3 regions of the Pedobacter sp. 01N310 genome follow, and region 1 is predicted to be linked to each of the others. Evidence: riboswitches for the same ligand, from Rfam matches in the RefSeq annotation. Region 1 holds a riboswitch; each other region holds the start of a gene.
What was found. Region 1 has a riboswitch for S-adenosylmethionine ahead of AC1DNH_RS04920 (SusC/RagA family TonB-linked outer membrane protein). Riboswitches for the same ligand answer to the same signal wherever they lie in the genome.
Positions count from the first base shown of each region.

Region 1 (10,520 bases):
ATCAGACTACTAATTACATCACTGGTTGGCAAACATTACCAGATAGCGGAAAGTGAAAATGGATTAATGGGTTGGGAAACAGCAGTAGAAACGCTGCCCGATCTGATTATCTGCGACATTATGATGCCGATAATGGATGGTATAGTGCTTTGCCGCAGACTTAAGGAAGATGAACGGACCAGCCACATACCTGTTATTATCCTTACAGCCCGTTCTTCTCATATCCACCAGGTTAGCGGCTTGGAAACAGGAGCCGATGCTTATATCACCAAACCTTTTAGTCCTGAATTGCTTTTACTGAATGTTCGCAATCTACTGATGTCGAGACAGACAATGCGTCAAAAATTCCTGAAACACATCCATTTACAGCCGAAAGAGCTCACCATAAATGCCATTGATGAAGCTTTTATGCTAAAACTCTTAAAATACATTGATGAACATATCGCCGATGAAGATTTTGGGGTATCTGAATTAGCTTCAATGGTTGGTATGAGTAGGCCTATTTTGTATAAAAAAATTAGAAAACTTACTAACCTCTCCGTAAATGATTTCGTTAAATCGATCCGTTTAAAGAAAGCGATGGAGCTGTTTAAACAAAATAGGTTTACCATTTATGAAGTGGCTTATCAGGTTGGCTTTAACGATCCAAAATATTTTAGCAGGGAGTTTAAAAAACAATTTGGAAAAAGTCCGCGGGCGTTTATGAATGGAGAGGATGAAGGTTAGTCCTCAGTCGGTAGTCTGAAGTCTTCCGTCGACTCCCTTGGTCTGTCACCCTGAGCGTAGTCGAAGGGCCTATATCGTGAATTAAAGGATTCTTCATTTCATTCAGAATGACCAATTGTAAGAGTTGAATTAAGGATAATTGTTTGGTGGGCCACCAACACATAGAATACGGATTAGGCATCCTTTTGTTATCTTACCTCGCGAAGAATCGTCATTGCGTGGAGGAACGACGAAGCAATCTTAAAGTGCTCGCTACCAGTGATAGTTGTAAGATTGCTTCGTCGGCTGAAAAAGCCTTCTCGCAATGACGGACTATATTTAAAGACGAGCCGTACTATTTTGCTTCCTCCAATTTTAGCACCACACTAGTTCTTGTAGCATTAAGAATAGGATTAAAGCCCACTTTCATCAAGAAATCGCCAGTATAGGTTTTAGTAGCATCTATTGATGATTTTGTTCCTGGATAAAGGTTAATTTCTTTAATGTGGTACTTCTTTGTCGCATCTAAACCGTTCAATTTAATCGGATACTTACTATTTTCACCATAACGGAAGTTTACCAGGTAATTGAAAATTACCCCTTCTGTTTTTTGCGCATTTACATATAACATCGATGCTATGCTACCGGTACGTGGATTAGCCAAACGATACTGTTCGCCTTGCCAGATCGTTTGTTTTACATCATTATAGTTTTTAATGGCCTCCTGACAGAACTGAAGCTCTTTTTCAGGTAATTTACTCACTACGATATCGAAACCCAATTTACCCATCATGGCTACATCGGTACGGAATTTTATTGGCTGTTTTCCCCAATCGGTTACATGGTTGGAACTACTAATGGCCGGATAAAAATAAGAGTATTCCCATTGCATAAATATGCGCTCTAATGGGTCGGTATTATCACTAGGCCAAAACTCTGTAAAATACTGTAAGGCAGCATAATCTACCCTACCACCTCCACCAGAGCATAACATCATAGGCACAGTTGGATATTTTGCACGGATTCTTTGCAATACACTATACAATCCTCTTACATAATCGATGTAAAAATGAGATTGATTTTTTAAATGTGCGGAGTATGCATTGTAAATTACGGCATTACAATCCCATTTAATGTAAGCCAGTTTAGGATTTTTGGTAAACAGACCATCTACCACACCGAAAACAAAATCCTGTACTTTTGGGTTACTCAGATCGAGCTCTAATTGGTTTCTAAAATAGTATTCAGGTCTGTTCGGCTGTTTTACCACCCAATCTGGATGTTTTTCATAAAGTTCGCTTTTAGGATTAACCATTTCGGGTTCTATCCAAATTCCGAATCTGGTTCCTACATTATCGGCCTCTTTTACTAAAGATGCTATTCCGTTTGGCAATTTCTTCTTGTTTTCCTGCCAATCGCCAAGCCCGGCATGATCATCGTTACGTGGATATTTGTTCCCGAACCAACCATCATCAAGTAAAAAGAAATCGACACCCAGTTTTTTGGTATCTTTTAACAAATCGGCCAATTTTTGTTCATTAAAATCGAAATAAGTAGCTTCCCAGTTATTCAAAAGGGTTAATCTGCTACCCTTTCCATCTAATATCTTATAATTACGTGCCCAATCTTGCAATTTCCTACTGGCGTCTCCTTTTCCCTGATCAGAAAAAGTGTACAAAAAAGCAGGGGTTGTAAAAACTTCACCTGGCTTTAAGCTGTATGGCGAAGCATAATTGTTCATTCCGGCAATAATGCGGAGGTTATCCTGGTAATCCAGCTCAAGATCGATCTTAAAATTACCGCTCCATTCCATCGCACCATACAAAACATTGCCTTCATTTTCTTCAGCAGGCTTATCTAACGAAATCATAAAAACAGAAGGTTGAAACAAATTTGCCCTCGTACCCAGTTTGCTATCCAAAGTTTTAATACCATGGGTAATTTCACTTTGTTCTGGCTGCATTTCTTTGGCCCAATCGCCATGATACTGATTTAACCAAAAACGTGGTGATTTTAAGTGCAGATTGGCCGAGGCGTATTTATGTAATACCACTGTACCTTTCTCATTATGTTTAATCTCCGTCCATTGTTCTATTACATCTTGTTTATAAAAAGACTTATAAAACATGGTGACTTCGAAATTGTAAACCGGGTCTTTCAACCTGATTTTAAGTAGACTCACATTATTATCAATAGCCGTTACGGTATGATCAACGTATTTCAGATCGAGTGAGTTATTGCCATCGGCATGGGTAACGCTAATAGCTGGTTCTACCAAATTCCTTGATCCTGAAGGTGTATACACCGAATTTAGCTGACCAGTATAATCTTCAGTCTGTTTATATTGCGCAGTAACTTGGGCGTATTCTTGCTTATTTGCCAGTTTTTTTCCAAAAAAGATAGTGTTTACATCTTTCTTTACATCGGCCTGTAATACCACGGCATTGTGCGCGGTTTCAATAGGAATAATGGTTTGGGCGTTAATATTGCCAACGGTAAAGAGTGAAATGGTAATCGCCAATGCCCCATGCTTGATGTAACCGGTAATTTGATCTGACTTGTTCATTTGTGTTTTCAATGTTAATCGGGTGAAGGCAAAATATCTCCCTTAGCAATCAGCTTATGGTTTAGGCCATTGATGATTCTCTGTACAAGCTGTTCGTGTTTCGAGAAAGAATTTATGATGCTCAACTCCTTAATTTCATTGAACAGCTTTTTCTTATTCATGCAGCAATATTTGGTTTAATCGATTTACTGGAGGTTAATTTGCTCGAAATATATAAATTTAATAGTGATAATCTGTAAAATTTTTATCGCCATACCAGATGTTTATCGATGGCATTTAAGAAAATTCATCATGGCGAGGCAAGCCGGCCACGCAATTACTTGCTTAAAAAGCAATCATTTGGAACTGAGAAACGAGCTAAATTCTTTTTTTAATGTGAAGCCAGCTGTTATTATCCGGCATTATTAACTTTAGTAATTGCAATGAATAAATAGCGTATTATACGTAATATCCTGCAGTACAGCGACAAAATAATGTTAAATGAGCGGAATAAAAATGCGCCATGCAACAACAATATGTAACAACCGGTATAAGAAATTGTCTAAAACTTTTAACGGTCTCAAAATGTTTAATTAAGAAAAAAAAGAAAGAACATGGGAATTTTAAAAACAGCAATTATTGGCGCCGCAGTTTATGCCGGTGTAAAATATATCACGAAGAAAGATCCAATTACCGGCCAATCGATAGTTGATGAGCTATTGGATAAGGCTCCGGGATGGGTAGATAAAGCAAAAGGATATACCGAAGATCTGAAAAACAGGGCAAGTAATGCTGCCGAAGACTTAGCCAGATGAATACCTGGAAGAAAGCAGGAACTCCAACACACGAGATACCTCTTTCTTTAAAATTTCAAACAAAAACGTCCCGATTTAAACCGGGACGTTTTTGTTTTTTGTGTCAGATGGCAACATCTGACACCACTATTACCACTATCGGATTAAAAAGCATCAAACCAAAGTTTGGTGGTTAATAAATCTGCACCCTGACTGCTCACCGCATTTTTATAATTCTGTCCGTTTAACGATTGTTCAGAACCTGGATAAATAAAACGTACCGGAATTTTGCCATTCAACACGGTATTAACAGATGCAGTTAATTGCGGATAATCTAACCTTCTCTGCTCTGTCCAGGCTTCTAACCCCTGACCAAATAAAGCGATCCATTTTTGTTCACCGATTGATTTTTTATAATTACCTGCATCATATTGTATTGAAGTCTGATTAATATAATCATCAACAACACTTCCACCAATACTGTATTGATCAAATGATGCCCTGATGGCCTGTTTATACAGATCAGCGGCATTTTCGGCAGTAAAACCTCTTGCAGCTGCTTCTGCCCTATCAAAAAGCAGTTCGGCATAGCTAAAAATCACAGCAGGTGCTTTTGGTGCTAAAAAATAAGTTCCTGGTCTGGAAGAATTTGCCAAACCTATTGCACTGGCTTCTGAATTTGTTGAGCCATTCGGAATGCCTACATACGTTTGAGGTGTAGCATTATCAGTTTTGCTTGCATAAACTGGTAACCTAGGATCATTTAGTGCAAAAAGTTTATCCACAATGGTTTTGCTGATCCGGTAATCATTCCTGGTTTCGAATGAGGCTGCTACCGGATTTTGCTGAGGTGAATCACTGTAGAACAGTTGTGCATTCTCCGATTTGCTATTAATATAAGTACCACCTTCTGCAAGTATTTCATCTATTACCTGTTTAGCTTTAGCTGGCTCTTTATCTGCAATGCGTAATGCGATACGAAGGCGTAAAGAATTGGCAAACTTTTTCCATAAAGCAATATTGCCGCTATAAATCACATCTCCCCCTATAACTTTTCCTGAAGCTGGATCTAAAGCTGCCTGTGCAGTCTTTAAATCGTTAAGAATACCGTAGTAAACGTCCTTTTGTTTATCGTAAACTGGTGTAACAAACTGTTTGATTTTCCCAGCCTGTGCGTACGGTATATCTCCATAAGCATCGGTAAGTAACAAAAACACCCACGATCTCAGTATCAGGGCTACACCTTTATAATTTGGATTGCCCTGTGCATCGCCCAATTCGATAATTTTATTAAAGCCAGCAATACTTTGCGCATAACCGGTAGACCATAACGAAGTAAAACTACTGTTAGAAAAGATATAACGATCTTCTTCGGTATATTGAACTTTAGCCCATTGTTGTGCAAAAAGCAGACTCGAGTTCATGTTATTGGTTACCCCCCAATACGTATCAGCTGTAGTTTTAGTGGTACCAGTAAGTAAATAATCTGGTTGTGGAATTTCCGGAGCATTCGGATTAATATTTACCTCATCAAGCTCTTTATTACAAGATGAAAATGCAATTGCCAGAATAGCCAGTATATATAGTTTTTTATTTTTCATGATGGTAAGATTAAAATTTAACATTCAGGTTTATACCGTAACTGCGTGTGCTTGGATTAGAAAGACTTTCTAAACCCTGACCGTTACCCGTATTAAAAGCTACTTCCGGATCGATATCTACTGTGTTGCGGTGGATAATCCAAAGATTGCGTCCCACAAGCGATACTGAAACGCCCTGTAAACTTAATGGGCGGAGCCATTTTGATGGCAGGTTGTAACTTAATTTAACCTCACGGAGTTTTACATATGAAGCATCGAATATATTTGCTTCATCAATGTTTCTGAACGATTTATAATATTGTTGCGCAGGCAATACTTTTTCATTGCGTTTACCATCGGCAGTTACGCCATCAAAAACAATCCCATCATCATAAACCGTTACACCTGCCGGAGTGGTTCCGTTTACCCTTACGGTGCTATTTTCCTTTTTATTATCCGGATAATAATATGAGATTCCGCCATATTCTGTTGCTCTTCCAGGAAGTGTAGAAGCCAATACTCCTGTATACGTGCCTGTTGCATAGGTACCATTGTAGATAGAACCACCAATACTCGCATCAACCAATACACCTAAACTTATGCCTTTATACGTGAAGGTATTGTACACCCCGCCAATCCAATCTGGTGTATATTTTCCCAGTACCTGTTTGGTTGGGTTTGTTGCTGGCGCACCTGTAGCGTTTACAATGATATTTCCATTGCCATCTCTTAAAAAGGCGGTTCCGAACAATGATCCATAAGGTTGTCCAACGGTAGCAATAACCTGTGCTGAGTTGGTAGCCACAATATAATTCGTCAATAATTTTTCAGCATCAAGTTCAATTACCCTACTTCTATTCGCAGCAAAATTGAAATCAATATCCCAGGTAAACTGTTTTTTAATTGGTGTAATCCCCAACTGTGCTTCTATACCTTTGTTGTTTATTTTTCCGGCATTAAGCAGTTTTGAACTAAACCCGGTACTTTGACTTACATCGGCAGCCAAAATCTGATTGTAACTATTGGTGTTATATGCACTTAAATCGAAACGTAACCTTTTGTTAAAGAAAACAGCCTCAACGCCCAGTTCTGTTGAGGTGGTAGTTTCTGGTTTAAGGTTAGGATTAAGGTCGATATTACTTGTGGTAAGTTGAGGGTTTGCGTTAAATGGCGCACTAAATGCATAAGTATTGATCAAGCGATAAGGATCTGCATCTTTACCTACTTTAGACCAGCCTCCACGTATTTTTAAGTAGTTAAGCGCTTCACTTTTAATGTCAAATGCTTCTGTTGCTACAAAACTTCCGTTAAATGATGGGTAAAAATACGATCTGTTTTGCGCTGGTAAGGTAGATGACCAATCGTTACGGGCCGTGATGTTGGCAAAAAGGTAATTCCTGAAACCAATCTGTCCAGAGGCATAAACACTGTAAGATTTTAACCGCGATAAATTATTTGATGAAATTAAAGGATCGCGTGAATTCTTAAGGGTATACAGTCCTGCAATGGCCAATTTAGGCGCACTTTGATCGTTCTGCTCGATATATTGCCTGCGGATGTTCCCACCACCTAACAATTCAAGACTAAAATCGTCATTCAACTGTTTGTTAAAGTTTAATGTCGCATCTGTATTATTTTCACTTACTGTAAAGGCACTCTCAGTATAAGAGCCAAAAGGCGTTCCATTGGTACCATATGCAATCCTAACTTTGCGCCTATCATTATAATAATCCGTTCCTGATCTGAAATTGAAATCAAGTCCATCAATAATCTTATAATTCAGCGCTAAACTTCCAATAATCCGGCTACGGTTTTGTGATACGGTATTTTCGTAAGCTACCCAATAAGGATTGCTGTAATAGCTATTGTTCCAGTTAAACGTTTTTCCATTTTCATCCAAATAATCTTTCAATTGGTTGATATCAACCTGACGGCCGAACCAGGTAAACTGCAACATGGTACTGGTAGATCTCGAACCACCCGTTCCCGGTAAATTATCAGAATTAAGTTTGCTGTAGTTTGCATTTGCGGTTAAACTTAATTTGGGTGTTACTTTTATTGTAGTATTCAATACAAATGAATTTTTGCCCTGTCCGGAGTTTGGTACTATACCTACCTGTTTCAGGTTATTGTACGATAATCGGAAGTCGTACTTTTCGCCTGCATCTGCAATAGATACCCCATTGTTTAATGAATATCCGGTTTGGAAGAAATCACGTACATTATCAGGATGCGCCACAAATGGAACGGCTACTCCTTTCGAATAAAATTGTGGGATTAGCCTACCATCCAATTTAGGACCCCAGCTTTCATCTACTCCATCGTTAATGCCTTTACCTGCACCATCTACATAACTAAATTTGCCCTCCGATCCCTGACCGAAAGCATTTTGATACACGGGTAGCGTAAGCAAGGTTTCTAAAACCGCGTTTGAATTGATGGCAATGCCTAATCCTTTTTTCGATTTACCTGTTTTGGTTTTAATGAGGATGACACCTGCCGCAGCCCTCGAACCGTATAATGCAGCGGCATTTGGTCCTTTTAATACACTCATCGATTCTATATCTTCTGGATTAATGTCTGAAATGGTATTGGCATAATCTCTGGCCCCAGCCGAATTTAACTGAGAATTATCTACCGGAATCCCATCAACCACAAATAATGGCTGGTTATTTCCGGCAATAGATGTTTCCCCCCTGATGACCACACGCGAGGAACCCATGCTCCCCTGACTATTGGTTACCCTTACACCTGCTATTTTTCCGGCCAGTGCATTTACCAGGTTAGACTCTTTAGCTTCGGCCAAATCCTGTCCTTTTAATTCCTGAACAGCATAACCAAGCGATTTCTTCTGCCTCGAAATACCCAATGCAGTAACCACTACCTCATCAAGCGCATTATCGCTTGACTGAAGAATGATCGAAATGGGGCCGGCGTTTTTATTGATCTGTATTTCCTGGCTCTTAAAACCGATATAAGAAAATACCAATGTACCCTTATCTGGTGCATGAATAGAAAAAGCTCCTTTTGCATCAGAAATGGTGGCTTGTTTGGTTTCTTTTATTAAAATGGAAACACCAGGGAGTGTTTCACCATCTGCCGACTTTACCGTTCCGGTAACCGCGGCATTTTGAGCGGAAAGCTTTTGCACAATAAAGAGCAGAAAGATAAACGCTATTGACTTTAAAATTTTAAACATAAGTGTGTAGTTAATAATCAATTAAAAGGGATAATAATTTTGGGTAAAACAATTTTACCACGGCTAAAAGTGTATTTGTTTTTAAAGAGAAAAAGGAATGGTTAGCCTAAAAAAGCCTGTTAAAATGGAGCAATTTTAACAGACTCCACGCATTCGGAAGCATGCGTTAAGGTTTACATTAATAGATTTCAGCTCGTCTGTCTTTTTCATTTGAATGATTTTATTTAATGCATAATTTAATTTCAAGAACGCATTCAGGGCAAAAAAAAAGCACCCCTTAAATCAGAAGTGCTCCATATAGTTCTTATAAGGATAACGCAAACAACTGACTTAACTACCCCAGATTCATCTGGGATGGAATTAGCACCATTTCTAAAAATTTAGATGGTTGCTAAGGCTTCACAGGGCCATTCCCTCCGCCTTTCTTGATAAGTATTTTAAAATAACTGGGGCAAAGGTATAATTAATTCCATTTATCCTATAGTTTTTATAGATTTTTGTTGAAAAATTTTTTCTTTGCCAATTACATCCATATATTTGTCTACTAGTTTAGTCGACAAATACACATCCCAATGAAACTAAAATCCATTTTAACAGCCGTATTGGCTATATCAATAACTTTCACCTATGCTCAGAACCATATTGCATTAGCAAATAATCAAGCAGCAAAGCTTAAAGAGAAAAAACAAAATGTTTTTGTTGCCCTCGGCATCTGGCGTGGAATAGCTAAGGTTAAGGAAGGATTAGAAATCCCCTTTAACTTCGAAATCAGCGAAAAAAGCGGTCAGCAGAAATTATACTTCCGCAATGCTGAAGAAAGTTTCGAAGGTGGCCTTGTAAAACAAACAGCTGATTCGCTTTTCGTAAAACTGGATCAATTTGATAACGAACTCGCATTTGCAATAGATGGTGATCAATTAACAGGCACATTAAGGAAACAGGATAAAGCCGGCAAACCTTTAACCATTGTTGCTGAACGAAAAAATTACCGTTTTAAAACAACAGATAAACCTGCAAAGGCAGACTATTCTGGCAGTTATGATGTAGTTTTTAAATCGCCAAATGGTAAGGAAGAGAAAACAGTAGGTTTATTTAAGCAAACTGGTAACAAACTTACCGGCACTTTTCTCCGTGTAACAGGCGATTCACGTTATCTGGAAGGTGTAGTAGAAGGAAATGAATTTCAACTTTCGAGCTTTATTGGCTCCTCTCCTTCCTATTACAAAGGAACTTTCCAAGCAGATGGCTCATTAACCGGCGAAATTTTAGGCGCAAGGGGAAGCCAGCCTTTTACCGGAACTAAAAATAAAGATGCTGCACTGCCCGATCCTTACAAACTTACCTACCTGAAAAAAGGCTACAAAACGCTTGATTTTAGCTTTCCTGATGTAAACGGTAAAAAGATTTCGTTAAAGGATGAAAAATATAAAAACAAGGTGGTGATTTTAACCATAACCGGAAGCTGGTGCCCAAATTGTGTTGATGAAGCTACTTTTATTGCGCCCTGGTATAAAGAAAACAAGAAACGTGGTGTAGAAATTATTGCTTTGCATTATGAACGCTCAACCGAACCTGAATATGCAAAAAAGGTGATGACGCGTTTCCGCGAACGTTTTGGAATAGATTACGACCAGGTTATTGCAGGTACTGCCGATAAGCAGGTCGTATCAGAATCGTTGCCTGCACTCGATTCTTTT
Region 1 covers NZ_JBFTSB010000001.1:1,254,553-1,265,072, forward strand. Annotated here, with positions in the region: gene AC1DNH_RS04895 (hybrid sensor histidine kinase/response regulator transcription factor) at 1-726, shown strand, start outside; gene AC1DNH_RS04900 (alpha-galactosidase) at 1,061-3,271, opposite strand; gene AC1DNH_RS04905 (hypothetical protein) at 3,286-3,432, opposite strand; gene AC1DNH_RS04910 (hypothetical protein) at 3,865-4,065, shown strand; gene AC1DNH_RS04915 (SusD/RagB family nutrient-binding outer membrane lipoprotein) at 4,209-5,645, opposite strand; gene AC1DNH_RS04920 (SusC/RagA family TonB-linked outer membrane protein) at 5,656-8,823, opposite strand; SAM riboswitch class I at 9,151-9,258, opposite strand; gene AC1DNH_RS04925 (peroxiredoxin family protein) at 9,396-10,520, shown strand, end outside.

Region 2 (10,520 bases), 860 kb from region 1:
TGCGATAAGGCCAATCCGTATTCAAAACCTGGATCTTTAAACTTCACAAAGTTGTCGTAAGTATCGAAATTGGTATGGTACTCTCCTCCTTCATCTTCCCCGCCAAAACCAAGGCTTAAAGTAGGGATGCCGAGGTGCTGCAAAAACGCTGAATAATCTGATCCTGTGCCGAGCGCGCCCAGATCGAGTGTTTGGCTATCTTGTATTTTCTTACGGTCGGTAAGCGAGGCTGTAGAAATGGTTTTATTGGCTTTCCACCGCTCAAAAATATTAGAACCAACCTGAGGGTCTTTTACATCTTTCGAAATTTCTGAAACAAAATTTTCTAAAGCATGGGAACCGCCAGCTTCCAAAAAGCCACGGCCATTGCCATCCGAATTGATGTAGGCAACCGCTTTACTGTTTAACTCGTCTGCATGGTCTTCTACCCATTCTGTTGAACCTAAAAGCGATTGTTCTTCTCCATCCCAGGCAATATAAACAAGTGTTCGTTTAGGTTTTATACCTGCCTTTGCCAATTTTCCGATAGATTTTGCTTCTTCCAAAAGGGAGGCCAGCCCACTTACCGGATCTGCAGCGCCATTTACCCAGGCATCGTGATGATTACCACGTATAATCCACTGATTTTTAAATTTACTTCCCTCAAGTTTTGCTACAACATTGTATGCTGGCACAATATCCCAGTTAAAAGCCAGGTTTAAACGGACCACGGTACTTCCATCGCCAATGTGATAGGTAACGGGCAAGCCACCGCTCCAATCGGTAGGTACCACCTCACCTTTAAGTGCAGCAAGCAATGGCAAAGCATCGTGATAACTAATGGGCTGAACCGGAATTTTAAGAATCGTTTTGGCATCTGCCCGCTCCAACCTTTTGGCATTCTTGGTAGAACCGATTCCGGGTGTTAATGGATCACCGGGATAAATTACCATATCCATTACCGATCCCCGTTGAACAGCAAATTCTGGCTTGTAGGCGCCTTGCGGATATACATCTCCTTTCACAAAGCCGTCATCTTTTGGGTCCGAATAAATGATACAGCCCACCGCACCATGTTCGTAGGCTATCTTAGGTTTAGTGCCCCGCCACGATCTGCCATATTTTGCAATAACAATCTTGCCTTTTACGCTGATACCTAAACGCACCAACTTTTCATAATCAGCTGGTAGACCGTAATTTACAAAAACAAGACCTGCACTAACATCACCATCGGCACTCCAGGCATTGTAAGGAGGCAATTGCCCTTGCTGTGCGGTTGCTAAATCTTCCTTAATAGCCTTTTCTTCAAGCGAGGCACTGTATTTGTTGCTCCCTAAAAGTTCTACCGAACGGGCTTTAGGCGTTGGAAACAAAACATAATAAGTCTCTATTTTTGCGTCCCAGCCATAACTTCTAAACTTTTTCAATACAGATTCTGCTACTGTTTTACTTCCTTTAGCACCCAAGTGGTGAGGGTTGGCAGAAAGTTCTTTTATGGTAGCCCCTATATTTTCTTTATTAAGCCCGGCATCAAATTTCTGCTCAATAACACGCTGTATCGGAATATTTTGGGTTTTAAATCCACTCAGCCTATTCTGCGCCAATAAAGGAAGCCAGAGCAATTGAATAGCCGTAAAAAGTGTAAAAGTTTTCTTCATTTTCTGATTTTTTTAGGAGTTCTTTTACCAGAAAAACTTTGAGCGACCTCAAAATCAATTAGCATGCGGATGCATAACCAACTTATCTTCTCCACCCTTGGGCAGAAAGGAATTAGCACCTTTTACAAGTGTATAGGTTGCTCAGACGTCATAGGGCCCTTCCCTCAGTCTTTCTGGATAAGTATTATATAATGATGCAAAGCTAAAAATAATAATCTAGTATTCCTATAGGATTTATATTATTTATTTAAATAACGCGGTTGACAGTCTTTTTAAAACTGACTGCCTTTGTTTTTTTTCGATCTTGCTAAAGGGATATATGCAAACCAGATCTTGGATTTTGCCACTTCTTACTGGGATCTCCCTGATGACTAAAAATCTTTATCCTAAAACAATCAATAAACATAGATACATTTCTATATATCAATATTAAAATTTACCTTTGCCAAGGCTTTACCCCTTGTTAATTTGGAGCAAAGCAAGAAAAATGGATAACAAAAAGATAGAAAAGATATCCCGGGCACTAAGTGATACCAACAGGATAGCCATTTTACAGGAATTTAAAAAAAAGAAAGATTGCCTCTATTGTGCAGAAGTAAATGATCTTTTAGACCTGACACAACCTTCCGTTTCCCACCATTTAAAGCAACTGGTTGATGRAGACCTGTTGTTGCCTCAAAAAGAAGGACGTAATTTCAAATACCTGCTGAACGAGAAAGTGCTCAATGAGTACATCGCCTGCCTAAATTCGTTAAAGGATTAAGGGCACTTACACATGAAATTAGAAACAAATTACCTATACACATCGAAATATTTGAATATATGAATAAGTCTATATATATACTGGCATTAGGTGCCTTTGGCATTATCACTACCGAATTTGGCGTTATCGGCATCTTGCCAACGATCAGCAGGGAGTTTGGCGTTTCTGTGGATACAGCCGGGTGGTTATTAAGTGCCTTTGCTATAACAGTTGCCGTATCGTCTCCATTTATAACTGCCCTTACTTCTAAGATCAATCGCAAGTTCTTATTATGCCTTGTTTTGGGTGTTTTTATACTCTCAAACCTGCTTTCAGCTTTTTCCCCTAGCTTTACCATTTTGATGATCGCGAGGATTTTGCCTGCCTTCTTCCACCCGCTGTTCTGGAATATTTCGCTAGCAGTAGCGTTCAAACAAGGCGGAGCCAAAGCAGTATCGGTCGTCATGACTGGGCTCAGCATCGCTACGGTTTTGGGTGTACCCTTAACTACCTATGCTGCTGATTACTTTCATAACTGGCAGGCATCTTTTTTCTTAACCAGTATTATCAGTTTAATTGCCTTTTTAGGCCTGCTATTTGTTGTGCCATCTATGCCGGGCAACAGCGAAAAATCTGCTGAAAGCCAGTTGTATGTTTTAAAGGATACCAAGCTTTGGCTAAACCTGGTTTCCACCGTACTTACACTTGCAGCCATGTTCTCGAGCTATAGCTACCTTGCCGCGTACCTTGAAAACATTTCGAATATGAACGGCGCTCAAATTAGCATTATGCTGCTCCTATTTGGTGGAATGGGGATTCTTGGTAACTGGTTAATGGGCATTGCACTCGGTAAAAATGTAATCTTAACCAGCCGGTTCTTTTTTATTCTTTTGATAGCTGTGCAAATATTGGCTTATTATTTTGGAACAATTTTTATCCCTATGGTAATTATTGTTTCCTTATGGGGCATGATCCATACAGGTGGATTTTTAGTGCCCAACATTCGAACCACTCAATCCGTTCCCCATAATGCATTGGAATTTGTAAACAGTCTTTTAACATCTTGCTATAATATCGGTATTTCATTAGGCGCATTCTTAGGCGGCATTGTAATCGCGAAGTTTGGTGTCCACGAAATAATCTGGATGGCAGTGCCTCTTCTGTTACTGGCTTACTTATTGAGTTTTGTAAACTCAAGAAAGAAAGCATTGGTTAATTAATAATTTATCAATCTTAAAATATTAAAACTGAGTACATGCTCAGCATTATCAATGATCTTACAGGACAATCCAAGATTTTATAGTGATAAATATAGTCCTTTTGGCTGATTACTTTCAAGAGCGTTAACGAACTTTAACTAAAAAACCCCAACTCAATTAAAAATTTTACCGAGTGTCTCCCATGCCCAATGTTCGTTAAGTTAAGCGTTTTTAACCATAGATGCACCCAGATAACACGGATTTTCATATCTGTGTGCATCCTTTCTATCTGTGGTTAAATTATTTTTGCTTGTGCCGAATGGCTTAAGGTGTAATGGGAATAAATAAACCCAGACTTAAAGAAAAATCTCCAACAACACAATTACAATCGCTGCTGTCAATGTATTCAAAAAATTGACCACATCATTCCCGATCAACCCCCTCCGCTCCAGCACAGCCCCTAATATGGAATCAGTAAGGTTACCCAACGTACCTGCAAGAACAATAAAGAAAAAGCTGATACTCCATCCCCATCCTAGCGCATAAATGCCAGCAATAATACAGCTACCTGCTATACCGATCAGGGTCCCTTCCAGACTGATCACCCCGTCCATTCCGCAGCGGTCGGGCTTAAAGGAAATAACATTAAAAAACCGTCTTCCATAAAGCATCCCCAGCTCGGAGGACAGGGTATCCGCTGTAGCCGAGGCAAAGGCTGCCGCCATTGCCGGAAGCATCAAATAAGCCAGCCGGGGATAAGACAGGGTAACTATAGCTGCAATGGCCGCAGCCCCGGCATTGGCCAGTACCTGCATTGCATTACGGCCTTTTTTTTCTTCATCCTTAGTGGCAAAAGCCTGCTTTCTGTGCCGCTCCAAGGAGGTGGCAGCAGAACCGAGGATAAAAAACATGGTCATCATCGCAAGCCCGAAGTAACCTGCAGCGGTAAAAATAAGGCATGCCAGTACCCCGCCCGTAAAAGCGGCCAGAACCGTCAGTTTTTTTGCCAAGATACTGTAGGCCATGCCTAAAATAATGATGATAGGCAAAAAGATGCCGCTATTGAACATATCACAAATATATTTGAAATATATTCACGAAAAAGCACATGGAAATATTTGTGCTGTTACGAACTACCAAAAACGTCAAAATCGACCGTGGTCACAAGTCTTGGGTTACCAAAGAGATCGATAAAAGTAACGGTTAGTTGTACTTCGGTTTGATAAGAAAACGAGCAGCCATTTTCCCTGAAATACCCAATCTTACTGCTGATTATCCATGCAGAGATTGAAATCAAGAAGGAGCCCGAAATGAATTTAAACGACCAGAATAAACGGGTGCTATTTTTCGCGGAATAGTTTCGGGTATTCAATTACCAATCCATACGGATCGGTTTTTAGCTCGGCCTTAAATGTCGATTTTTCGTTTTCATACAGGTATACCGAATTTGATATTTTAGTATAATACTGCCTTACAGGTATTATCAGATCAGCAATAATGTCTATGTATATCACCTCGATCCTATTGCTCAATTGCCCAATAAAAACCAACCTTCTTATCGGCAATGTATTGGTAAAAGGTGTTAATGAAATATCAATATCGACACAACCATCAAATCGATGATCAATCTTATTGTTGACCAGCCAATGATCACCTTTCTTTTCTAGAAGAAGTGTTTTTTCATTTCCGCCCAATATGACATTTATTTCAACGAAATAGGTTTCCCACAACGTATCCGTAAGAATTTTATATAAGATTTTAGTCGCCTGGTTATTAACCTGGCATGTAATAATCGATGTAACTGCGACACCATTATCTGTTTCCGTTAAGGTACAATTTTCCAGGGACCTGTATTCCAAGCCTTCCCATGTTATGTTTCTCTCCATTATGATTTGAAATTAAACAATCTTAATGCCGACTTGGTTTTAAGCAGCTTAATTCACGGTCCAATAAGGCGAAAACTGGAAAATTATTTTATTTAGAGATTTAACTGCGTATTTCTAGAAAAATAGTTCTCTTCACTTTTTGATGGCAGCTCAAGTTTCCCGCTAATAATTATGTTGAAATCGCTTTTAAATAATATTATCTAGGCTATTGATTGAAAATAATTACTAGCCACAAAAAAGAGCAAGAACGTCAAAGCCTCTTTGACGTTATCGCTGAAGAAAGCACACTTAAAAAGGCTTTTACAAAAGTACGCCGCCTTGACAATAAAATAAGTATCTTCAAATAATCCATTAATATGACAACATTTCCGAAGTTTATTTTTTGTATCCTGTTGATAATTACATTTCTGGGATGTAATAGTGAAAAAGAGTTGACCCCATTGGTTCAGCCCACAAATATTCTTCAAGGCCGTGACCAGCTCTCAAACTATATCACACAATACGTCAACTTCGATTCTGATTATAGTGCTTTCGATACGGAAGGAAAAGCTATGGATAAACAAACGTTTCTGAGCGAGGTGCTATCCGGGCGGTACTTACCCTTAAAGTTAAAAACAGGAGCAGGTAGAAACTTATACCAACTGTACAAAATTAATGTGCTTATTGAGGACTCGCCAAAATATTATCTGATAGACCAGGCCCGTCAGGGGCTTTTTCAACTTTCGCTTGTAGGCAAGCCTGCACCAAAGTTTGAATTTGTAGATTTAACAGGCCATAGATACAACAACCAAAATACCAAGGGAAAAATTTTGGTAATGAAATTCTGGTTTATAGGCTGTATTGCCTGTGTACAAGAAATGCCTGAAGTGAACAAAATCGTTGATCGATACCAGGATCGTAAGGACATTCTTTTTGTTAGTCTTGCATCTAACAAAGTCGAACCATTAAAGAAATTCCTTAATAAGGTAACATTCAAATATCAAACTGTAGCAAACGCCGATCATTATATGGTTGATTCTATCGGCACCAGGGTATTCCCTTCACATTTGATTATTGGCAGGGATGGAAAGATCAGGAAATTTACGCTACAATATGCTGAGGTTGATAAGCTGTTGAAAACTCTTTAGCTATGAAATAATAGAAACCCCTTCCCTTTTAAAAACAAGCGTTACCCTGGGATTGTTATATATAAAACATGAAACCCTTATGGACAACTTTACCGTAACCCTTAGTCCCAATCATAAGTGCCATTTCCAGGTTGAACAGCACCCGCATCACGTTACTGGTGGCTGTAAATACAAAATCTACCAGGACGGGAAATTTGTGGCCAGTCTGGAGCCCGACAGCCGGGATTTTTTGCATGTATGCCAGAACCCGGCAGCTATTGAGCTGGAGATCCTGCATATGTTAGCAGAACAGATCGAACTTGTGCATCCTGGCACGGCTCATTTGGAAGAACTTCAAAATATTGAACTTGACAGCGATGATGAGCTGGAAGCACCACCGCAATAGCTGTCTTAATATTGTTTAAGAAGGATAAAGGTAGGCGGCCCAGTAAGTGATTAGAATATGGCTAACACCCAAAGAATAATGGCGCCTGACAAAAGATTAACCTTTAATTTTCAGATAAACAGTAAATATTGAACCTTCTCCCAATTTACTATCAACGGTAATCCTTCCACCAGAAGCACCTACAATTTCCTTAACCAGGTAAAGCCCGATCCCTGAGCCGTCACCGGACTGGGAAATCCGTTGGTATTTCCCGAAAATACCCGTTAAGTTATTTTCACTAATCCCAATTCCGTTGTCTTTTACGGCAATTACCATAAAATCCCCTTCCTGATGGGTTTTGATCAAAATTTCCGGATTCCTTTCGCTTGACCTATATTTTATGGCATTATTGACCAGGTTATAGATTATGCTACGCAGTTTACGGCGGATATATAAGATTTCTGAAAAACCGATATCAGTCTTTATCTTTGCAGACGATTCATTTATCTGCGGTGCAAGCGTGAGCCTGATATCTTCCAGGATATGCTCAAAATCCAACAGTTCCTCCACCGCTTTATAACGGTGCTCTTGTTCACGGGAATCGGTTAAGTCATGGATTATCTGTTGCATTTTGGTCAGGCTGTTCTCCACCTTTTCCAAAAGCACTGGAAACCGTTCCATATCTTTCTCTGGTAGTTTTCTAAGCATCTCGATCGTAAGTGCCAGACTGGTGAGCGGTGTTTTTATATCATGCGAGATAGTATCCAAAAGCAGTTCATGCTCAGCAATCAGTTTTTCCTGTTCTTTTAAATCGCGTATGCGCATGGTGATCTCCACAAAAGTGATGATCACGCCATTTGTTTTCTTGTCACGCTGAACGATATACGGAAGAATGTTCATCTGATACCAACGCAGGTCTGTGGTCTGAATTTCCTTTTCCAGAATCTCCCCGCTGTCGATAACATGCTGAATATTCTCGATAATAGTCGGAAAACGAAAATTTTCTTTGATATCTGCGATAGGTCTGCCCACATCGGCGAGTTTTAGGCTGAACTGGCGCATGGCCGGTGGCGTGAACTTTCTCAGTATTAGATGTGCATCGACAAACAGCTGGGGAATGATCGTATTTCTGAAATAGTTTTCCAGTTCTTCATTAAGTTTGATAAGCGTGCTGATCTGCTCGGCTTTGTTCTGCATGCGTATGGCCTACAGGGTGAGTCCGGATCGGCATTGCAAGATAGACAATAAATGCATATCTATCGCCACAATCACACAGCCTACCATACACCAATCTGAACCAAACCTGGTCAGTTCTTTTGGCAGCAAAAAATTTGGGTACAGATTTGGGTTAAAAACGGTTGGTATCATTATCCCATTCCAACCCAATAAAAAACAAAACCCTCTAAACACTTGATTTAGAGGGTTTTTGATGGATTATACATCCTGTTTTCGTCGGGATGGCAGGATTCGAACCTACGACCTCCTGCTCCCAAAGCAGGCGCGATACCGGGCTACGCTACATCCCGAACTTGGTATCGATCTTTTAATCCTGTTTTAAAAGTGGATCAACTTTTTGTCGGGATGGCAGGATTCGAACCTACGACCTCCTGCTCCCAAAGCAGGCGCGATACCGGGCTACGCTACATCCCGAACTTGGTATCTTCTTTTTTATTTCCCTTTTTCGAAGGGATTGCAAAGAAACGGTTTTAAATTGATAATTCCATTTATTTTTGCAAATTTTTATTTTCTGCGGAGAGGGCGGGATTCGAACCCGCGGTACCGTTACCAGTACGACAGTTTAGCAAACTGTTCCTTTCGGCCACTCAGGCACCTCTCCTTTTCGACCTCTATTTTCCGCCCTACCGGCGTTGTTTTGAGGTCTGCAAATATAGTAAAACAAGTTATCCAACAAAAAAAAATTACAAAATTTGTTGATAATCTATACGCACATGATAGATACTCATAAGCATCGTCTTGAATATCAATTTGATAGTCTCAATATCTTTTAACGTTAAATCGCAATCATCTAACTGATTTTGCTCTAATTTGTAGTTAATTATCCTTTCAACGATGTCATTTATATTCTGAGCATCGGGATTTTTCAGACTTCTTGAGGCAGCTTCGACCGAATCTGCGAGCATTAGCACACCAGTTTCTTTGCTAAAAGGTATTGGTCCGGGGTAGCGAAAAATGTTTTCGTCGACAAATTTTTCAGGTGTATTTTTCAAAAAAGACTGATAAAAATAATCAACCCGGGTATTGCCGTGGTGTGTTCTGATAAAATCGATAATCGCTTCAGGAATCTGGTTCTTCCTTAAAATCTCAATTCCTTTATGCACATGCTGAATAATAATCTGCGCACTTTGCTCATATGGCAGTTTATCGTGCGGACTAACAGCGGTATTCTGATTCTCGATAAAATATTGTGGATTGTCTACTTTACCAATATCATGATATAAAGCACCTGCCCTTACCAGCACCGAATTGCCCCCTATTTTAAATATCGCGGCCTCTGCAAGGTTTGCCACCTGTAAAGAGTGCTGAAACGTTCCAGGCGCTTTAAAGGCAAGTTCCCTTAAGAGTTTATTATTAGTATTGGTGAGCTCAATTAAGGCTACATCAGATGTGATACCAAAAATACGTTCAAACAGATAAATTAAGGGGTAAGCTAAAAGAGATAAAAGTACACTAAAAACAAAAGGAATAAAATTCATCCATTCTATTTCGCGGAAAGATCCTTCACGAAGCAGGGCAATACCTATAAAAGAAACAAAATAAGCCAAAAGAATAAATAAGGCCGAAACCAGGAATCTTTCGCGCTTAACAAAGTTTTTTATACTAAATATGGCAACCATGCCCGCAGTAACCTGATAAAACACAAACTCGAAACTATTGGCCACAAAAAAACCAGCAATTAAAATTACCAGCATATGGAGGTAAAGCGCCAAACGGGTATCGAACAGGATCCTAATGATAATGGGCACCACACAGAACGGAATGTAGTACAAACTTGGGATTTCCATTTTAATGGCCCAGGTTAATGCCAATAACATCCCCGTGGTAACAATCAGGATTAAGGAAAGCTGGCGGTTATCGGCAAAAATATCCTTCCGGAAAAGAAAAAGGAACGACATTAAAATGGCAAGTATAAAACCAACCAATATTACCTGCCCCAAATAAACCAATGCCCTGCTCCCTATTGTTTTGCTTTGTGCATCGTAAGTTGCTTTATAAGATTCCAGTTTCTGATAAATTTCTTCATCAATAACATCATTCTTCGCTACAATAAGCTCTCCCTTTTGCACCATACCCTTGGTAGTAGAGATATTGTTAACCGTATTGTCCTGTATGGTTTGGGTTAGCCGCTCATCAAATACAATGTTCGGGGTAATATGATCAATGGCGAGGTTTGCAACCAGATCGCCCATAACCTGATTGGGGGCTTTAAAATTATCTTTAAAAAACTTCAAGGCCGATTCTGCAGTAAAAACATCCTGTGTATTCTTTTCCTGGGCAACATTGTTTTCAAGTAAAGAAAAGTCATAGTTCTTCCCTCCTGCCTGAT
Region 2 covers NZ_JBFTSB010000001.1:396,763-407,282, reverse strand. Annotated here, with positions in the region: gene AC1DNH_RS01390 (transferrin receptor-like dimerization domain-containing protein) at 1-1,637, opposite strand, end outside; SAM riboswitch class I at 1,717-1,821, opposite strand; gene AC1DNH_RS01385 (ArsR/SmtB family transcription factor) at 2,125-2,400, shown strand; gene AC1DNH_RS01380 (MFS transporter) at 2,460-3,599, shown strand; gene AC1DNH_RS01375 (DUF92 domain-containing protein) at 3,935-4,648, opposite strand; gene AC1DNH_RS01370 (putative glycolipid-binding domain-containing protein) at 4,919-5,464, opposite strand; gene AC1DNH_RS01365 (TlpA family protein disulfide reductase) at 5,821-6,591, shown strand; gene AC1DNH_RS01360 (hypothetical protein) at 6,671-6,976, shown strand; gene AC1DNH_RS01355 (sensor histidine kinase) at 7,073-8,152, opposite strand; tRNA gene AC1DNH_RS01350 (tRNA-Pro) at 8,408-8,481, opposite strand; tRNA gene AC1DNH_RS01345 (tRNA-Pro) at 8,532-8,605, opposite strand; tRNA gene AC1DNH_RS01340 (tRNA-Ser) at 8,706-8,792, opposite strand; gene AC1DNH_RS01335 (HD family phosphohydrolase) at 8,875-10,520, opposite strand, start outside.
Region 2: linked by a shared signal. The riboswitch ahead of AC1DNH_RS01390 (transferrin receptor-like dimerization domain-containing protein) and the one ahead of AC1DNH_RS04920 (SusC/RagA family TonB-linked outer membrane protein) in region 1 are both predicted to bind S-adenosylmethionine.

Region 3 (10,520 bases), on a different contig from region 1:
AGATACCTTTTGTAGCAAACCATTCGCCTGTTCTTTATAAATGTAATCCTCGCGGAGCGAAGTTACATCAATAAAAGGAGGATTAAACTCTAATAATGGCTCTATCGCATCATAAATCCATTGTATACTTTGCCCTTTAATAGGCGGCAATAATTCAAAAGAGAACAAGGTTTTACCCTTTGCGTTTTTTATATGGTCTGTAATCTTCATAACCTATTTTTGGGTGTCATGCTGAGTGCTAACGAAGCATCTCTAACATTGTAGCAGTTCTTATTTCTGATGACTGCAAACATCAAAATTATATGTTCTTCGGTTTGAGATCCTTCTATTCACTCAGGACGACAAATCGAAAATATTAATAAGCTAAATTTGGACTTAACCACCGCTCCACTTCTTCAACCGGCATATTCTTTCTGATGGCGTAATCTTCAATCTGATCTTTGGTAATTTTTCCTAATCCAAAATACCTTGAATCGGGATGCGCGAAATAAAACCCACTTACCGCTGCTGTTGGATACATGGCATAACTTTCGGTTAAGTGTAACCCTATTTTATTCTCCGCATCAAGCAATTGGAATAAAGTTCCTTTTTCGGTGTGTTCCGGACAGGCAGGATAACCTGGCGCGGGACGGATACCTGCGTATTCTTCTTTAATCAATTCCTGATTGCTCAGATTTTCATCTTGTGCATAACCCCAGTATTCTTTACGTACACGTTCGTGCAAGCGTTCTGCGAAAGCTTCAGCTAAACGATCGGCCAATGCTTTAGCCATGATACTATTGTAATCATCGTAATTCGATTCGAACTCATTTACCAGGTCATCAATCCCGATACCTGCGGTTACGGCAAAACCACCAAAATAATCCTGAATACCACTTTCTTTCGGTGCAATGAAATCAGATAAAGCATAATAAGGCTGCCCATCTACTTTTTCGGCCTGCTGGCGGAGGGTATGGATAGTTACCAGTTTGGAGTTCTCAGTTTTCAGTTCTGAGTCATTTGACAGCTGATCACTGGCAACTGTCAACTGAATATCGTCTCCAACCGCATTAGCTGGCCAGAAACCGATTACGGCTCTTGCTGTTAACAGTTTTTCGTCGAGGATGCGTTTTAATAAAGTTTGTGCATCATCAAAAAGTTTCTTTGCCTCATCCCCTACATTTTTATCATCGAAAATTTTCGGATAACTGCCACGGAGCTCCCAGGTATGGAAAAACGGCGTCCAATCGATATAGGGAACCAGTTCTTCTAAGGGATAGTTATCGAAAACCCTTGTGCCTGTAAATTCCGGAACGGGTAGGTTGGGCTGAAAATCAATCTTAAATTTATTTGCACGTGCCTCTTCTAAGGTTTTAAAACGTTTATCCGATCGCTTATTTAAATGCGCTTCGCGTGCTTTATCATATTCGGCCCTGATACCTGCCACATAATCGTCTTTTGTTTCAGGATTCATCAAGGTGCTGCAAACGGTAACACTTCTGGAAGCATCCAATACGTGGATAGCAGGTCCTGAATAATTTGGCGCTACTTTTACAGCAGCATGGATTCTTGAAGTAGTGGCCCCACCGATAATTAAGGGAATGGTAAAACCTTCGCGCTCCATTTCTTTGGCAAAGTGAACCATTTCATCCAATGATGGTGTAATCAATCCACTTAAACCAATAATATCGGCTTTTATTTCTTTGGCTTTTTTGATGATTTCCTGCGCAGGAACCATCACGCCCATGTCAACAATTTCGAAGTTATTACAAGCCAATACTACACCCACAATATTTTTTCCAATATCATGCACATCGCCTTTTACGGTGGCCATTAAAACTCTTCCTGCAGATGAACTTTGATCCTGATCGGGATTATCCAGCTTTTCCTGTTCGATAAATGGCAATAAATAGGCTACGGCTTTTTTCATTACCCTTGCCGATTTTACCACTTGTGGCAAGAACATTTTTCCGGCACCGAATAAATCACCCACAATGTTCATCCCATCCATCAACGGTCCTTCGATTACCTGAATCGGGCGGGCATATTTTTGTCTGGCTTCTTCCACATCATCATCCAGGTATTCTACAATTCCCTTTACTAAAGAATGAGATAATCGCTCTTCAACAGAACCTTTTCTCCACTCTTCATCTTTAACTACCTCTTTACCTTTCGATTTTACGGTATCGGCATATTCTACCAAACGCTCTGTAGCATCGTCTCTTCGGTTTAAGAGTACATCCTCCACCCTTTCTAACAATTCGGGTGGAATTTCCTGATAAACTTCTAGCATCCCTGCATTTACGATCCCCATATCTAACCCAGCCTGAATGGCGTGATAAAGAAATGCGGAGTGCATTGCTTCGCGAACGGTATTATTTCCCCTGAAAGAGAAAGAAATATTAGAAACCCCTCCGCTCACTTTAGCATGAGGTAGGTTTTCTTTAATCCACCGTGTGGCATTTATAAAATCGACAGCATAATTATTATGTTCTTCTAATCCGGTTGCAACAGTTAAAATGTTCGGATCGAAAATAATATCCTCTGGCGGGAAACCAATTTCGTGCACCAGAATATCGTAACTTCTTTTACAGATTTCTTTTCTGCGCTCATAATTATCGGCCTGTCCTTGCTCATCAAAAGCCATTACTACTACCGCAGCACCGTATTGCATAATTTTGCGTGCACTTTCGCGGAATTTCTCCTCCCCTTCTTTTAGTGAAATAGAGTTTACAATTCCTTTTCCCTGCAAACATTTTAAGCCATTTTCAATAACCGACCATTTGGATGAATCGACCATGATGGGCAATTTGGCAATATCAGGTTCGGAGGCAATGAGATTTAAGAATTTGGTCATTGCTGCTTCCGAATCCAACATCCCCTCATCCATATTCACATCAATTACCTGCGCACCACCTTCAACCTGTTGCAGAGCAACGGCCAGTGCGGCTTCATAATCTCCACCTAAAATCAGTTTAGAGAATTTGGGAGATCCGGTAATATTTGTTCTTTCACCAATATTTACAAAAATGCTTTCTGGGGTGATGGTTACAGGCTCAAGCCCACTTAAACGCATGTAAGGCTCCAATACAGGTATTTTACGGGGTTCTGCTTTTCGGGCATTTTTGGCAATACAGCCAATGTGCTCTGGCGTGGTACCACAACAGCCGCCTACAATATTCACAAAACCAGAGGCAATAAAATCGTCAACTAAATGTGCCGTTTCATGCGGCTGTTCATCATAAGCACCAAACTCGTTTGGTAAACCTGCATTTGGATAGGCCGAAACATAACAGCCAGCTTTTGCAGCAAGCTCCTCAATATGCGGACGCATTTCTTTAGCACCCAAAGCACAGTTAAAACCGATACTTAACGGTTTTGCATGCATTACAGAGTTTAAGAAAGCTTCGGCAGTTTGACCTGAAAGTGTTCTTCCAGAGGCATCGGTAATGGTACCAGAAATCATAATCTCCAGTTTACGGCCAATTACCTCTTCATATTTTTTAATGGCTACAATAGCCACTTTAGCATTTAAAGTATCGAAAATGGTTTCGATTAATAATACATCAGAACCACCATCTACCAAACCACGCACCTGCTCATAATAAGCGGCTTCGAGCTCATCAAAATAAACTGCCCTAAAACCAGGATCGTTTACATTCGGCGACATGGAAAGGGTACGGTTGGTTGGGCCAATAGCACCGGCCACAAAACATTTACGGCCTGGATTTGCAGCCATGAACACGTTTACAGCTTCTTTTGCCACCCGCGCGCCCTCAAAACTCATTTCGTAAGAAAGGTCTTCCATCTGGTAGTCGGCCATGGAAATGCGCTGTGTACTGAACGTATTGGTTTCGATAATATCGGCACCAGCGGCCAGGTACTCCAGGTGTATTGTTTTAATAATATCCGGACGTGTGATGTTGAGCAAATCATTATTGCCTTTTACATCACAGGGATGGTTTTTAAATCGCTCCCCTCTAAAATCTTCTTCGGTTAAGGTATATCGCTGAATCATGGTACCCATTGCACCATCAATCACCAAAATACGTTTTTCTAATTCTTCTCTTATGCTCATTCTTGTTGTAAGATTTGAGATATGAGATATCAGATATGAGAGTGGATAAGACACAATGTCTCAAATCTCAAATCTATGGTCTCAAGTCTCTAAAAGGCTTATTTAAAAAGTTGGTACGTGAATCGTAATCCTAAACTTATCTGTTTCCGCTATTTGCAGAATAGAATTTAGCACCTTGTATGGTTACAGGTTGCTAAGACTTCGTTGGGTCTAATCCCTCCGTCTTTCTTAATAAGCATACAAAAATGCAACAAAGCAACATCAATTCCAAAATTTATCGCTTTGCTACCAAATAAAATTACAAAGGCCATGCAATTCTGCACGGCCTTAAGAATATTGTTCTGTTAATGACTATTTTCTGCTTCCGAAAATACGAAGTAAGAAAAGGAAGATATTGATGAAATCTAAATATAAATTCAAAGCAGCCATTATTGCCAGTTTTTTAGTGTCTGCTTCTGGAATTGCTTCTCCACTCTCCTGAATTCCCATCCCAATTCTTTTAATTTTCTGCACATCATAAGCCGTTAACGCAGTAAATACCGCAATACCTACAAAAGCCATAATCAGGCTAAATTGTTCGCTTTTAATAAACATGTTAAGAATGCTCGCAATAAATAATCCCGCAACACCTACCATTAAGATAGGGCCGAACTTACTGAGATCAATATTAGTGGTATAGCCCATAAATGCCATAATACCGAAAATACCCGCAGCCGCAGCGAAACAGGTAATTATAGACGCCCCGGTATAAATTAAGAGAATAAAGCTTAAACTTACTCCTAATAAAATAGAGAAAAGCACAAAAACGCCTAATAGTGCACCATAAGATAATTTGTTAAAACCCGCGCCCATTAATAAAACTAATCCAAGTGGTGCAAACATGGCTACGTAACCTAAAGCAGTTCTTCTGCCGGTTTCAAAATCGATTAACGATCTTAATGCACTTTCACTGTTAGAAATATAAAAGGCAGAAAGCGTAGATAATAACAATGCCACGAACATCCACAAGAAAACGTTTGCAAAGAATTTTTTAGAAACAGATCTTTCCTGTACAAAAACACTGTCTTTTTGATATTGATAATTTTGTTGTTCCATTTTAAATTTTGTGTATTTAACTATATAAAAATAAATATTTAGTTTAATCTTTTTGTCAGCAATTCTTCAACTTTTTTAAAGAACTGTAAAGGTTTTAATGTGCGCCATGGCAGATTGTCAAATGCACCGCCAAAGTTAATGTAATAATCGATGTTATTATCGCGAAACTCGGTGATTACGTGTTCCTGAAAATTAACTCCAACAATCCAGCCATCTTCTACTTCCTGAAACCACTCTTCGTAATAACTGTCATCAGAGGCATGAAAATTCAGTATATTTTCACCGATCAGGATAAATTTATTAATGCCTTCATCCATCATCAGCTCTAAAATATCGCGTTTCAGCAGCATAATATCGTTGTTAATGGCATCGTTCCATTCTCCTATAAATTCTATAACGGCATAACTGCGATCATAATCGGCGTATAACACCTTCATGTATAAGGTATTCGAACCAAACTCGTCCCATTGCGGGTGCAGTAAAAAATTGTAAATCTGCTTATCGAAGTAAAGTTCTGAATATTCGGTATTGTAAAATGGCGAACGCTCATCTTCTGCCGAAATATAATCATCTCTCCACTGGTAATAAGGCTCAATTTCGTGCATATACTTTAATTATTGAATAATTGAATTTTGAATGAGTGACTAGATAAGTTATTGAATGATTGAGTTTTGAATGAGTGAATGTTAAGATCGTTTCTACATCCTATCCTTCAATCATTCTTTCATTCACTAATTCATTTTCATTCAATCCTTCTATCCTTCTCTCATTTCTTAGTGTCCTGCTTCAACTGCTTTACGTACACTTCCGTAACGGGTTAACAACTCAGCTGCTTCATCGTAACCTATATTTAGTTCATCGGCCACCATTTGTGTACCGCGGTCTACCAGTTTATGGTTGGTTAACTGCATATCGACCATTTTATTGCCAACTACACGCCCCAACTGAACCATAACGGTAGTGCTTAACATGTTTAACACCATTTTTTGAGCCGTACCAGATTTCATACGGGTAGAGCCGGTTACAAACTCAGGGCCAACCACCACTTCAACCGGAAAATCCGATTCTGCAGCAATAGGTCCGCCGGTATTACAAACGATGCAACCTGTTAAAATACCATGCTTACGTGCCGTGTTTAATCCGCCGATTACATATGGCGTAGTACCTGACGCTGCCAGACCAACCAAACAATCTTTCTCGTTAATTTCAAATTCCTGAAGATCTTTCCAGGCTTGTTCGGCGTCATCTTCAGCAAATTCTACCGCTCTTCTAATGGCTGTATCTCCACCGGCAATAATTCCAACAACCCAATCAAAAGGAACACCGTATGTAGGTGGGCATTCTGATGCGTCTACTACACCTAAACGACCACTGGTACCCGCACCTATATAAAAGAGACGGCCACCTTTTTTCATTCGCTCGGCCACTGCCGATGTTAATTTTTCGATCTGAGGCAAAGATTTTTCAACTGCAAATGCTACAGTTTTATCTTCGTTATTAATGCCCTGCAAAACTTCTAACACCGACATCTGATCGATGTGGTTATAGTTAGATTCTTGCTCGGTAACTCTATTCATAAATTTAATTTTGATAAAATTCGGTAAATTCTTTCTAAAAACTACCGTAAAAACCTAAAAATATCTGTCATAAATTTCAACCTATTGTTCCATCGCGTTAATTAATGTTAAATATTATAAACAAAAGACATGAAAATGCAGTTAAAAAATATATCAACTCGCTAATTTTCATAAATTTGCAGTAACGCTGATGAAAAAAAACACCCGAAATAACGTACTGATCGCTGCAAGCTATTCTGTAATTTTAATAGTGGGTATGTTTTTGGGCATAAAATTTATTAAAGATCAAGGTTTTGGCGTTAAAAAGAGCCCTCAACTCGCCAACAACAGCGATGAGAAATTAAATGAGATCTTACACATCATCAACGGTAATTATGTTGATGATATCAATACCGATTCGCTTCAAAACTTACCCATAGATAGCGTTCTGCACCAACTCGATCCACATAGTGTTTACCTGCCACCAACCGATGCGCAGGATATGACCGATAACCTGGAAGGGAACTTTGAGGGTGTGGGCATAGAATATTATATGCTTAACGATACCATGATGGTTACCGGCGTGGTTAAAGATGGCCCAGCTTACCAGGCGGGGATAAAATTGGGCGATAAAATCCTAAGTATCGATACGGCAGTTGTAAGTGGAAGAAATTTACCAAAAGACCAACTTACGGGCCGTTTTAAAGGCAGATCTGGAACAGGTGTTAGCGTGGTGCTTTTACATCCAGGCACACCGCAAAGTAACCGCATTATGGTTACACGAGGCAAAGTAAACATCAGCAGTATTGATGCAGCTTATATGATCAATAACGAAACAGGTTATGTACGGATCAGCAAGTTTGGCGCTAATACCGATAACGACTTTTCTGTTGCAGCCAATAACCTGAAAGCAAGGGGCATGAAAAAACTGATTCTTGATTTGCGTGACAATGGAGGTGGTTATTTTACTGCTGCTACAGGTTTGGCCGATCAGTTTTTAGCCGAGAACAAACTTATTGTATATACACAGGGTAAACATGAGCCACGTACCGATTATTTTTCTACGGGCACTGGCGCTTTTCAAAATGGCAAACTGGCTATCCTGATTAATGAAAATACCGCTTCGGCCAGCGAAATTGTAGCTGGAGCCATCCAGGATCTGGGACGCGGAATTATTGTTGGCCGCCGTTCTTTTGGCAAAGGTTTGGTACAAGAGCAGTTTGCTTTTGGCGACGGTTCTGCATTGAACTTAACCATCGCTAGATATTACACACCATCTGGTCGCAGTATCCAAAAATCGTATAAAAAAGGTTACGACGCCTACAAACATGAATTAGACGAGCGTATGATGGACGGAGAGCTTACCGGAGACCGGACCTCTTTTCAAGATTCTATTGAGAAAACAGAAGGCGTAAATATTCAGCCCAACAGAAAAGTTAAACCGATTGGCGGTATCCAGCCAGATGTATTTGTAAAATTAGACACAAGTGGCTACAATAAGTTTTACAGCAATTTAGTGAGCAAAAAAGTGCTTTCTGATTATGTATTTAATGTACTTACCAATAAGTATAGTGCCAGTTTTGTTGAGCAGAATATCAATATCTTTACTATAAATGATAACGACTTTAAAGACTTTATCGGGTATCTTCAACGCAAAAATGTAGCGATAGACCGTTTTCAATTGTATAATTCGAAAAATGTGATCTTGAATGATTTAAAAGCTTTGCTTTGCCGTTATTATCTAGGCGACGTAGGTTATTACAAGGCTGCAAACCAAACCGACAACGCCGTAAGACAAGCGCTACTTAACCTTCAATAGCCATATTTTATATTTCATGGCACCTCAATCTAGGCGCTAAAAAGAATTTTAATTTTACAAAAATAGAATATTTCAGCATAATGTTCTTAATTAATCACAAATAATAATACTATATTTTGTTTTATTAATTTTGCCAGCAAATCATATCTTATGGAAGCGAGCAAATTAAAGGAAAAAGATCAACAGGTATTAAATGATCTATTAGAGAACGTTAAGAAACAGACCGATTTATTCTTAGGTTATCCCGTTTCAAAGGACTTCGATTATCAGACACTTTCAGATTTTTTAAAATATCCGATGAACAACCTGGGTGATCCTTTTGTTACTTCAACCTATGCCGTAGGCTCACGTGAACTCGAAAAAGAAGTAGTCCAGTTTTTTGCTGAACTTTTCCGAGCGCCTGCAGATAACTGGTGGGGTTATGTAACCAATGGCGGTTCAGAAGGAAATCTTTATGGCTTGTACCTTGCCCGCGAATTACATCCAAAAGGAATGGTTTATTACTCTGAAGCTACACATTATAGTGTACAAAAGAACCTGCACTTACTCAACATGTCAAACATCGTCATCCGTACCCAGGAAAATGGAGAAATCGATTACGAAGACCTTGAACACACCATTAGGATGAACCGCCACATGCCTGTTATCATTATGGCGAATATTGGCACCACCATGACCGAGGCCCGTGATGATGTGGCCAAAATTAAAAGCATCTTAAAAAAACTGGCTATCCAACATTATTATATCCATGCCGATGCTGCACTTTCTGGCACCTACAGTGCATTGATTGAACCCAGACCAGCATTCGACTTTGAAGATGGTGCAGACAGCATCGCCATTAGCGGTCACAAGTTTTTTGGCTCGCCGATGCCTTGCGGTGTGGTGATTGCCAAAAAATCAAACCGTGATCGGATTGCCCGTTCGGTGGCTTACATCGGAAGTGTTGATACCACCATTACCGGATCTAGAAATGGCCATAGCCCCTTATTTTTATGGCACACCATTAAACGTTTGGGTATAACAGGTTTAAAAACCAGGGCCATGCACAGTTTAGCAACTGCAGCTTATACCGAGCAAAAACTTAAGGCGCTGGGTATTGCTGCATGGCGAAACGTGAATGCTATAACCGTAAACTTCCCTACCCCATCTGCTACAATTTGTAAAAAATGGCAACTGGCAGCTGAGCAGGGAAATTCGCATATCATCTGCATGCCCAACGTAACGCAAGCGCATATCGATCTTCTGATTACCGACCTAAAAGCAGAAATTGTGTTGCAGGATTGACGCGATACAAACATTTTAACGGCCTTGATGTTTAATAACGACGCTAAACTAGTATTACACATTAAACACACCTAGTGATAAGTAATTGTACTATGGCTATCAATTTCCCGCTGATCACACAGATTAACGCAGCGTAAAATTACAAATCAGCGCTCTTCTGCGAAATTTGCGGGATTATATGTACCTTTTTATGTTAACATAATACGCTATGAAAATAATAATTGTAGGCGCGACAGGCACGTTGGGCAAAAAAGTAGCTGAAGCTTTTGCACAAAAACATGAGATCATCCGCGTAGGAAATACCAAAGGCGATGTTCGGGTAGATATTACCAATGAAGCATCGATTAAAGCCATGTTTAAGCAGATTGGGCCATTCGATGCTTTGATCAGTACGAGCGGAAAAGGCCCTTTTGCGCCAGTAAGCCAGATGACGGGTGAGGTATTTAAGAGCGGCTTACTAGACAAACTATTGGGCCAGGTTAACCTTGTGCTTATCGGTCAGCATTACATTAATAAAGGTGGCTCATTTACGCTAACTTCGGGCATATTGGCTGATCATCCCGTTGCAGCAGGCGCCGTACTAAGCGCAATAAATGGAGGATTAAATTCTTTTGTTCTCGCTGCTGCTCCAGAACTTGAAAATGGGGTTCGTATAAATGCCGTCAGCCCCAACGTGGTTGAAGATTCGCCTGCTTATTTCGATTCTTTT
Region 3 covers NZ_JBFTSB010000004.1:4,856-15,375, reverse strand. Annotated here, with positions in the region: gene metF (methylenetetrahydrofolate reductase [NAD(P)H]) at 1-210, opposite strand, end outside; gene metH (methionine synthase) at 356-4,057, opposite strand; SAM riboswitch class I at 4,191-4,295, opposite strand; gene AC1DNH_RS09960 (Bax inhibitor-1/YccA family protein) at 4,409-5,152, opposite strand; gene AC1DNH_RS09955 (hypothetical protein) at 5,191-5,757, opposite strand; gene murQ (N-acetylmuramic acid 6-phosphate etherase) at 5,926-6,729, opposite strand; gene AC1DNH_RS09945 (S41 family peptidase) at 6,920-8,527, shown strand; gene AC1DNH_RS09940 (histidine decarboxylase) at 8,678-9,811, shown strand; gene AC1DNH_RS09935 (short chain dehydrogenase) at 10,020-10,520, shown strand, end outside.
Region 3: linked by a shared signal. The riboswitch ahead of metH (methionine synthase) and the one ahead of AC1DNH_RS04920 (SusC/RagA family TonB-linked outer membrane protein) in region 1 are both predicted to bind S-adenosylmethionine.